3 regions of the Megasphaera indica genome follow, and region 2 is predicted to be linked to each of the others. Evidence: riboswitches for the same ligand, from Rfam matches in the RefSeq annotation. Region 2 holds a riboswitch; each other region holds the start of a gene.

Region 1 (3,276 bases), on a different contig from region 2:
GACGCTGTCCGCTAAATCGAAGAAAGGAAACATCCCTACATGATAACTACAGAAGCGATGATGAAATTACAGAATGGCAGTGACGTCCGCGGCGTCGCCATCGCCGGCGTTCCCGGTGAAGACGTCACCTTGGTCCCGGAAGCGGTCAACCGCATTGCCGCTGGATTTGCCAAGTTTTTAGCCAAGAAGCTGAATAAACAGACGAGTGACCTGCGCATTGCCGTCGGCCACGATTCCCGCGTGTCGGCGGGCATGATGAAAGAAGCCGTATTCGGCGGCCTCCTCGGTCAGGGCGTCCACGTCACGGACTGCGGCTTGGCTTCGACGCCGGCCATGTTCATGTCCATTATTTTTGAAGATACCCACATGGATGGCTCCATCATGATTACGGCCAGCCATTTGCCCTATAACCGCAATGGCCTGAAATTCTTTACCGTCGACGGCGGCCTGGAAAAGAGCGAAGTCAAAGAAGTCCTGACCCTGGCTTCCCAGTCGTCGGCCATGGCCGTATCGTCGGCTGCCATTGCCTCGCTGGACCTGATCGACCTCTACGCCCTGCACCTGCGCCGTAAGATTTGTGCCGGCCTCTGTTCCGGCATGTACGACCGTCCCCTGGAAGGGATGCATATCGTCGTCGACGCCGGCAACGGCAGCGGCGGTTTCTTTGCCACTAAGGTCCTGGCGGAACTCGGCGCCGATACGACGGGCAGCCAGTTCCTCGAACCGGATGGCATGTTCCCCAACCATATCCCTAACCCGGAAAATGCCGATGCCATGGCCTCTATCCGTAAGGCTGTCCTCGACAACAAAGCCGACTTGGGCCTCATTTTCGATACCGACGTGGACCGCATGAGCGCTGTCTTGCCCGATGGGGAAGAAATCAACCGCAACGCTCTCATCGCCATGATGGCCGCCATCTTGGCGCCTGATTATCCCGGCAGCACTATCGTCACCGACTCGGTCACGTCCGATGAACTGACGACGTTCCTCCAGGATGAACTCCACCTGGTCCATCACCGCTATATGCGGGGCTATAAGAATGTCATCGACGAATGTATCCGCCTCAACAAGGCCGGTACAGTCTCGCCGCTGGCCATCGAAACATCCGGCCACGGCGCGCTGAGTGAAAACTACTACCTCGACGACGGCGCGTACCTGGCCGTCAAACTGCTCATCGCTGCGACGAAAGCCAAGAAGGAAGGCAAACAGCTCGGCGACCTCATTGCCAAATTGGGCCATCCTGCGGAAGGCGTTGAATTCCGCCTGAAAATCATCGGCACAGACGACGTCCAGGCCTACGGCGCTGACGTACTTAAACAGTTTGAAGAACGGGCCGCTCAAGCGGGCATCGCCATCGCCAAGCCGTCCTATGAAGGCGTGCGCCTCGTATTCCCTAACGGCTGGGCCCTGCTGCGCATGTCCCTCCACGACCCGAACATGCCGCTGAACATCGAAAGCAGGGAAAAAGGCGGTTGTCAGCAGATTGCCAGTCAGGTGAAAGGCCTGCTCACGGGCTTTGAACACCTCGATACCAGCGTGATCCAGTAAGATGTCCTGAAAAAGAACCCTTGACCAGAGGGTTCTTTTTTTGTATAATGAAGCTATAATCATGTGACTGACGGAAGTGGAGTTACCACGGGGAGCATGATTTCTTAAAGCCGACCGTCTGGGCAACCTTCCAGCGGAGCGGCCTTTTTTTATGCAAAGAAAAGAACAGGAGTGACAACTACTATGGCAAAGGTATTGAGCGATATCGAAATTGCACAGCAGACGAAATTGGAACCGATTACGGCCATTGCAAAACAAGTCGGCCTCACCGATGATGACTTGGAACTCTACGGAAAATATAAAGCAAAGATTTCTTTTGACGCCATTAAGCGCCTGTCGAAGAATAAAGACGGGAAACTGGTCCTGGTCACGGCCATCACGCCGACACCGGCTGGCGAAGGCAAGACCTTGACCACTATCGGCCTGGCTCAGGCACTGAACTACATGGGCCATAAGGCTGTCGTCGCCCTGCGCGAACCGTCCCTGGGACCGGTCTTCGGCATCAAAGGCGGCGCTGCTGGCGGCGGCTATTCCCAGGTCCTGCCCATGGAAGATATCAACCTGCACTTCACCGGTGACATGCACGCCATTACGGCAGCCAACAACCTCTTGGCCGCAGCCATCGACAACCATGTCCATCAAGGCAACGCCCTGCGCATCGATGTGCGCCGCATCATCTGGAAACGCGTCATGGATATGAACGACCGGGCTTTGCGCAACGTCGTCGTCGGCATGGGCGGCAAAGTCTGCGGCTTCCCGCGGGAAGACCATTTCATGATCACTGTCGCTTCGGAAATCATGGCAGCCCTTTGCCTGGCCAACGACCTCATGGACCTCAAGAAGCGCATGGGCGACATCACCGTGGCCTATGACCTGGACGGCAATCTGGTCAAAGCCCGTCAGCTCGGCGTCGAAGGCGCCATGGCCATCCTCATGAAAGATGCCATCAAGCCGAATTTGGTCCAGACCATCGAACATACGCCGGCCTTGGTCCACGGCGGTCCCTTCGCCAACATCGCCCACGGCTGCAACTCCGTCGTTGCAACCAAACTGGCTATGAAGATGGGCGATATCGCCGTTACGGAAGCCGGTTTCGGTGCCGACCTGGGTGCTGAAAAATTCATGGACATCAAATGCCGTTTCGCCGGTATCAAACCCGATGCCGTCGTCATCGTTGCGACCGTCCGTGCCCTGAAGATGCACGGTGGCGTCGACAAGAAGAACTTGCAGGAAGAAAATGTCGAAGCCTTGAAGAAGGGCTTTGCCAACCTGGCCAAACACATCGAAAATATGCGCCTCTTCGACGTACCCGTCGTCGTAGGCATCAATAAATTCATCAGCGATACAGATGAAGAAATCGCTACGCTGCGGAAACTCTGCGAAGATTACGGCGTCGAAGTCGCCCTCAACAACTGCTGGGCCGAAGGCGGCAAAGGCGGCGTCGAAATGGGCGAAAAAGTCCTGAAACTGCTGCAGCAGCCGAAGACCCCGTACAAACCGCTCTACGACGTCAACGCTTCGATTCCTGAAAAACTGGAAACTATCGTCAAGAAAGTCTACGGCGGCGACGGCGTCCTCTTTGAAGGCAACGCTCAGAAACAGATCAAGGAACTGGAAGCCTTTGGCCTCGATAAAATGCCGATTTGCGTGGCCAAGACGCAGTATTCCCTGTCCGATAACCCGGCGCTCCTGGGGGCACCGAAGGGCTTCAAGGTCACGGTCAAAGAC
Region 2 (3,276 bases):
GCATACAGCCGATGAGCTGGGAATTATTGAGCAAGTAAATGGGCTTGGTCTGGGGCAATATGTGATGCGTGTTCTTTTTGAAGAAAGCTGACGTGTAATTGCCGTAAAAGGCGAGATTAGAAAAATTCGTATAACTGCTTTCTCCCGATGCCGGGAGGAGGATCCCGTAAGTAATGGCCGGGTTCTGCTTCATCTTTTCGACGATGAGGTTGAGCTGGGCCTTTCTTTCGTCTGGCGTCATCTGGTAGTTCATGTCGGTCAGGTAGAAGCAGCCCGTTTCCAGGTAGCGGATGATGGAATTCTTGGGCATGATGATTTTCATGCGCCCCTGTTCGATGATGCGGTACCAGATGTACTGGATGCGCCGGACCCATTCTTTGGTGGCATTGGGATATTTTCCTTCGTCGATGAGCTGGCACAGCGACGTATAGACTTCGTCGGGGAGGAGGAATTCCAGGCCGTTGGTCAGGAAGAAGAGGTAGTTGTTGGATGTAAAGAAGATGTCGCGGTAGCCGAATTTTTCCATGCCCAGGGACTGGCGGGGCTCCATGAGGACGGGCTGGACCATCATGTAGGCGCAGCACTTCTTATAGATTTCCCGGACCTGGGCCGGGTCGGTGATGGTCAGGCACATGTCGATGTAGTCGTCGCCGTCGACGTAGTAGAGGTAGGCAAAGGCGTCTTTGAGGACGATGATGTTGCGGTACGATTCGTAGTCGATTTCGTGCATGGTGAAATTATAGGTCAATAAGTGGTCCAGACACTGATAGAGGCTGCTGGCGGCCTGGGGCATATGATCGGCAAAGACGTCCATCTTCAGGCCTAAGTGGACGTCGCAGGACCAGCGGTCGTTGTGACATTCTTCCAGGAGCTGCCAGATGCCGTTCTGGTCGAGGACGTGGAACTGGCCGGTCATGATCAGCATCCCCTGGGACTGGAGACCTTCCAGGTATTGGTGGAGCAGCTGGCGCAGGGCCGTGTGGCAGTCAGCGCGGCCGGCGTAGAAATGGATGGCCTGGTCGCGGCTTTCACCTTTCCCCGTCCTGGTCTGGGCCTATCGGCGGCGTACCGGCCAGCGGCGCGGACTTTGGCGGTTCGGCCAACGCCGATGCCATCGTCGACCATCCGTATCAGTTCGACTTTTACGATGGCGGCGGCCTGGATATGGCTTTCCTGGGCATGGCAGAATGTAATGCCAAAGGCGACGTCAACGTCAGCAAGTTCAAAGACCGCATCGCCGGCTGCGGCGGCTTCATCAACATCACCCAGAATACGCATAAAGTCGTCTTCTGTGGCACCTTTACGGCCAAGGGCCTGCGCGAAGAAATCCGGGACGGCAAACTGGTCATCACCCATGAAGGGGCTGTCCAGAAATTCATCGATAAGGTCGGCCAGATTACCTTCAGTGCTGAATATGCCCATAAACACAACCAGCAGGTCATGTTCATCACCGAACGCTGTGTCTTCGTCCTCACCGATAAGGGCTTAGTCCTCACGGAAATCGCACCGGGCGTGGATCTGCAAAAGGACATCCTCGACCAGATGGAATTCGTACCGCACATCGCCGAAAATCTGAAGACCATGGACGAACGCCTCTTCCGCGATGAACCCATGGGCCTGGCCCAGGACATCTTTGAACAACAGGCGGGTTAGTGGATAGTGATTAGTGGCTCGTGACACTGTAGTGGCGCACGTGGGTGAACCGTTAGGGATTGGATGTTTCTCCTAGTAAACCGAATGGAAAATGGAAATCACATCATCCTGGAGCGGGCGCCCCACGTGGCGCCCCTACAGAAAAAGGGACCGTCCGAAGGGCGGTCCTTTTTCTTGACATCTCCCGTCTGCGGACGGTATAATAAATCTGAAACATGTGACTGACGGAAGTGGAGTTACCACGGGGAGCATGATTCGTACGAGCCGACCGTCTGGGCGAAACGTTCCAGAAGTGTCGGTATTTTTTATTTTTGCTTAACTATTCAGGAGGAATCACCATGAAAGAACTGCAATTAAAATACGGCTGCAATCCCAACCAGTCGTCGGCCCGGGTTTATATGAAAGATGGAAGCGACCTGCCCTTTACGGTCCTCAACGGCCGTCCCGGTTATATTAATTTGCTCGACGCCTTCAACAGCTATCAGCTGGTCAAAGAATTGAAAGAAGCGACAGGCCTTCCGGCAGCGGCTTCCTTCAAGCACGTCAGCCCGGCTGGGGCCGCCGTCGCTACGGACATGAGTGATACCCTGAAAAAGATATACTGGGTCGACGATTTGAGATTGTCCCCCCTGGCTTCGGCCTATGCCTGCGCCCGCGGTGCTGACCGCATGAGCTCGTACGGCGATTTTGTTGCCCTGTCCGACGTCTGCGATGTCGAAACGGCAACGCTCCTCAAGCGGGAAGTCTCGGACGGCGTCATCGCTCCGGGCTACAGCGACGAAGCCCTGGCTATTTTGAAGACCAAGAAGAAGGGGAATTACTGCGTCCTCCAGATAAACCCGGACTACAAGCCGCGCCTCGTCGAATCGAAGGAAGTCTATGGCGTCACCTTTGAACAGGAACGCAATGAAGCCAAGATTACGACGGACCTCTTCAAAAATATCCCGACGAAGAACAAGGATATCCCGGCAGCGGCTCAGCGCGATTTGATGATCGCCCTCATCACTTTGAAATATACCCAGTCCAATTCGGTCTGCTACGTCAAAGACGGCATGACCATCGGCGTCGGCGCTGGCCAGCAGTCCCGCGTCCACTGCACGCGCCTGGCCGGCAACAAGGCCGATATCTGGTGGCTCCGCCAGAACCCGAAAGTCCTGAACCTGCCTTTCCGCGACGATGTCCGCCGTCCGAACCGCGACAACGCCATCGACGTCTACATCTCCGATGACTACGAAGACGTCCTGGCCGACGGCATCTGGCAGGACCTGTTCACGGAAAAACCGGAACCGCTCACACGGGAAGAAAAGAAAGCCTGGATTGCCCAGCTCCACGGCGTAGCCCTGGGCAGCGATGCCTTCTTCCCCTTTGGCGACAACATTGAACGGGCCCATCGCAGCGGCGTCGACTACATCGCCCAGGCCGGCGGCTCCATCCGCGACGACAATGTCATCGAAACGTGCGATAAATACAACATCGCCATGGCCATGACCGGCCTGCGCCTGTTCCATCATTAAGGCTTCCCCTGGGAAGAAGAAGGACCGCTCACGGGGTTCCTATGCCCTATAGTTTGTAGTATAGAGTTTGTAGGGGCCACGTGGGCGACCCGTTAGGAATTTGGATGAT
Region 3 (3,276 bases), on a different contig from region 2:
ATAAAGAAAAAGGACGGCACATGATGGCAGAAACCTTCGTGAGACAGCCCCGCAGGCCGCAGGTCGCCGCGACATCACAGATGTCGCTGTAGGGGCCGTCCCAAAGAGCGGCCCGTTGTGGGAATCCCGTGAAATGCCATTTGCTGATATCATTATTCACAGGTCGCAAAACCATTCCTCATAGACCAGTTGAGTATATCTCCCATTGTTCACAACGGGACGCCCAAGGCTCCCTTTATAGGGGAGCTGGCCGCCGAAGGCGGTCTGAGAGGTTAAAGAGCATCCCCCTACGCACGAGGCCACAGGCCTTGGATTATTTGTCGCCTGGCTGCGATTCGTTCATCGTTCATCGTTCGTCGTCATCGAAAAAAAAGCTGCCGCATGAGCGACAGCTTTTTTTCGTTGTAGGGGCGACCCGTGGGGCGCCCGCGTGCGCCCCCCTACGACGAACGACCTACGATGAACGATCATCCCCGTGCTTCTGCGACGCGGGCGATGCCGTGGCGGGTGCGGTATTTGAGGAAGAGCATCAGGGCCAGGGCGACGGTGAAGGCGCCGACGAAGAAGTACAAGGTGACGGCATAACTGTTGGTATTTTCTTTGATGAGCGACAGGACCAGGGGACCGGCGACGCCGGCAGCACCCCAGGCCGTGAGGATGCGGCCGTGGATGGCACTGAGGTATTTCGTACCGAAGAGGTCGCTGAGGTAGGCCGGCATGCACGAGAAGCCGCCACCATAGCAGGAAATGATGAGCAGGACCAGGACCTGGAAACTGAAGGCGCCCGTAACGCCAGCCAGCTGCCAAAAGGCCAGGATTTCAATGACAAAGAAGAGGACATACGTAGCCGAGCGGCCGATGTAGTCGGATATGGTCGCCCAGGCGATGCGGCCGGCGCCGTTCATGAGGCCGATGAAGCCGACCATGGAAGCCGCCGCCATAGGCGACATGCCGACGACATCCTGTGCCATGGGCGAAGCGACAGACAGCAGGGCAATACCGCAGGTGATGTTGGTGAAGAAGAGCCACCAGATGGCGTAGAACTGCCAGGTCTTCATGGCCCGGCGGACGGTGAACTGCGGCTGGGCGTCGGCGTATTCGACGGAAGATTCTTTTTCGGCCTTGGCCGGAACGTCTCCGGCTGCCGGCGGAGCCAGGTAGAGCGACGAAGCCGTCATGACGACCATATAGACGCAGCCGAGGATGATGAAGTTAGCGACTAAGCCAAAATGCTGGACCAGCAGCTGCATGGCCGGACCGGCGATGAGGCTGGCAAAACCGAAGCCCATGATAGCCAGGCCCGTAGCGAAGCCCCGATTTTCCGGGAACCATTTGACCAGTGTCGATACGGGCGTGATATAGCCCGTCCCCAGGCCGACGCCGCCGATGACGCCGTAAAAAGCGTAGAGCATGGGCAGGCTGTGGGCATAGAGAGCCGCTGCCGTGCCGAACATGGCCGTGACGAAACAGGTCATAGATAAGAGGCCGGACTTGCGAGGGCCGATTTTCTGGACGAAACTGCCCAAAAAGCCGGCCGACAGGCCGAGGAAGAGAATGGCCAGGGAAAAGGTCCACGTCGTTTCCTTTAGGGTAAAGCCCATAGATTCCATGATGGGCTTGGTGAGGACGCTCCAGGCGTAGACACTGCCGATACAGAGGTGGAGCCCCATGGCAGACAGGGCGATGAGCCAGCGATTTCGTTTCATTTAGACAACACTCCTTGTGAGGAGCCAGGCTGGCGAAAAAAAAATACCGGCCGCCTGGCTCAAGAATATGTAGCATACTCTTGCCCAGACGGTCGGCATGAAAATCTCCGTACAGTTCATGTGGTTACTCCACTTGATTCCGTCAGTCCTGTACGAATCTGCTGATGTGCTTATTATACGAATATGGACGGTGATTGTCAATATCCCTTTGTAAACTTTTAAGCAGCCGGCGAGAAGGGAACGTAAGGCTGGCTGGAAACAGCCGGCTTACTGGTCTTCACCGTATCAGCTTTGGCAGCGGTTTTCGCAGTCGTCTTGGCTGCCGTTTTAGCAGCTGTTTCCGTTGCGGTCTTTACCGTTGTAGCTGTTTTGACAGGCGCTTTGGCCGCAGCCGTGGAAGCGGCAGCCGTAGCTGCTTCCTGCTTCTGCTGCGATGCCAGTTCAGCAGCCTGGGCCTGTTTTTCCTTGATATCCGACAAGGTCTGGCCTGCCGGTGCCTGACGCAGGATATAGACGTTTTCTGCCGGTTCGACCGGTTTCAGGACGGAAAAACCATAGGCCATCAATTTCTGGGCATCGCCGAAGCGGTCGTCCGAGTTCATGATGGAAGCGATGACCGTCCGGCCATCCTGGGTAGCCGAAGCGATCAGGCAGGGACCGCCGGCATTGGTCGTACCGGTCTTGATACCGTTGGCACCTGGGAAGCCGCTGGTCAGGAAATAGTTCGTCGTCGTGCAGTGCTTGGACCCGCCGTTGATATAGGGCATGTCGTATTCACTGTGGCTGACCATGTCGCGGAATTCCGGCATTTTCATGCCATAAGCGGCAATCGTCGCCATATCGCGGGCCGTCGAATAGTGATTGCTGTCCGGCAGGCCATGGGGATTGGCGAAATGGGTATTCGTGCAGCCCAGGGCGGCTGCTTTTTCATTCATCTTGGCGACGAAATCGGCCTGGGTCGGCGTAACCGTTTCGGCTACGGCAACGGCCGCATCACAGCCGGATACGGTCATCATGCCGGTCAGGGCATGGCGCAGGGTAATCTGGTCGTCAGGATCGATGCCCAGGACAGACGCATCGCTTTCGATGTTGTAGACGTCATTGGTGATATTGAGGGGCTGGTCCATTTTGCCCTGGGCCTTACCCAATTCGACGCCGAGAATACCGGTCATGATTTTCGTCGTACTGCCCGGATAGGCCCGGTCGTCGGCATTTTTCGCATAGAGCGTGTCACCCGTATCGGCATCCATGACATAGGCGGCATGAGCGCTGATTTCAGGCGGCTGCGGCGTATCGGCAAAGACGGCGGCCGACACGGTCAGGCAGGCGGCTGCAGCCAGACAGAAGATTCTTTTCAAAGACATAGCATACACTTCTTTCTCTATAAGGGATTTTTCGCAGCCATCTTGGGCTTGCGGGGATACTTCTTGGGGCTTTCCTTCACTTTCTCGATGTAAAGGACGGCGCGGACGTCATCGAGTCCCGGCAGGTGGACAGGCCGGACTTCGGCGATTTTGCCGCCCAGGATCTGCAGGGCTTTTTCGCCTTCTGCCAGTTCGTCTTCATACTG

What was found. A riboswitch is a leader RNA that binds a small molecule or an ion and turns the genes downstream of it on or off. The one in region 2 is predicted to bind ZMP and ZTP.
Region 1: another riboswitch for ZMP and ZTP. It lies ahead of ACFCTO_RS10210 (formate--tetrahydrofolate ligase); the one in region 2 lies ahead of ACFCTO_RS09810 (phosphoribosylaminoimidazolecarboxamide formyltransferase).
Region 3: another riboswitch for ZMP and ZTP. It lies ahead of ACFCTO_RS10055 (L-lactate MFS transporter); the one in region 2 lies ahead of ACFCTO_RS09810 (phosphoribosylaminoimidazolecarboxamide formyltransferase).

What each region holds. Positions count from the first base shown of each region.
Region 1 is NZ_JBKKJR010000022.1:3,596-6,871, reverse strand. It holds gene ACFCTO_RS10215 (phosphohexomutase domain-containing protein) at 40-1,548, shown strand; ZMP/ZTP riboswitch at 1,602-1,679, shown strand; gene ACFCTO_RS10210 (formate--tetrahydrofolate ligase) at 1,732-3,276, shown strand, end outside.
Region 2 is NZ_JBKKJR010000020.1:27,945-31,220, reverse strand. It holds gene ACFCTO_RS09820 (hypothetical protein) at 1-916, opposite strand, end outside; gene ACFCTO_RS09815 (hypothetical protein) at 1,165-1,653, shown strand; ZMP/ZTP riboswitch at 1,861-1,938, shown strand; gene ACFCTO_RS09810 (phosphoribosylaminoimidazolecarboxamide formyltransferase) at 1,992-3,167, shown strand.
Region 3 is NZ_JBKKJR010000021.1:18,303-21,578, reverse strand. It holds gene ACFCTO_RS10055 (L-lactate MFS transporter) at 468-1,706, opposite strand; ZMP/ZTP riboswitch at 1,782-1,866, opposite strand; gene ACFCTO_RS10050 (D-alanyl-D-alanine carboxypeptidase family protein) at 1,925-3,070, opposite strand; gene rsmG (16S rRNA (guanine(527)-N(7))-methyltransferase RsmG) at 3,088-3,276, opposite strand, start outside.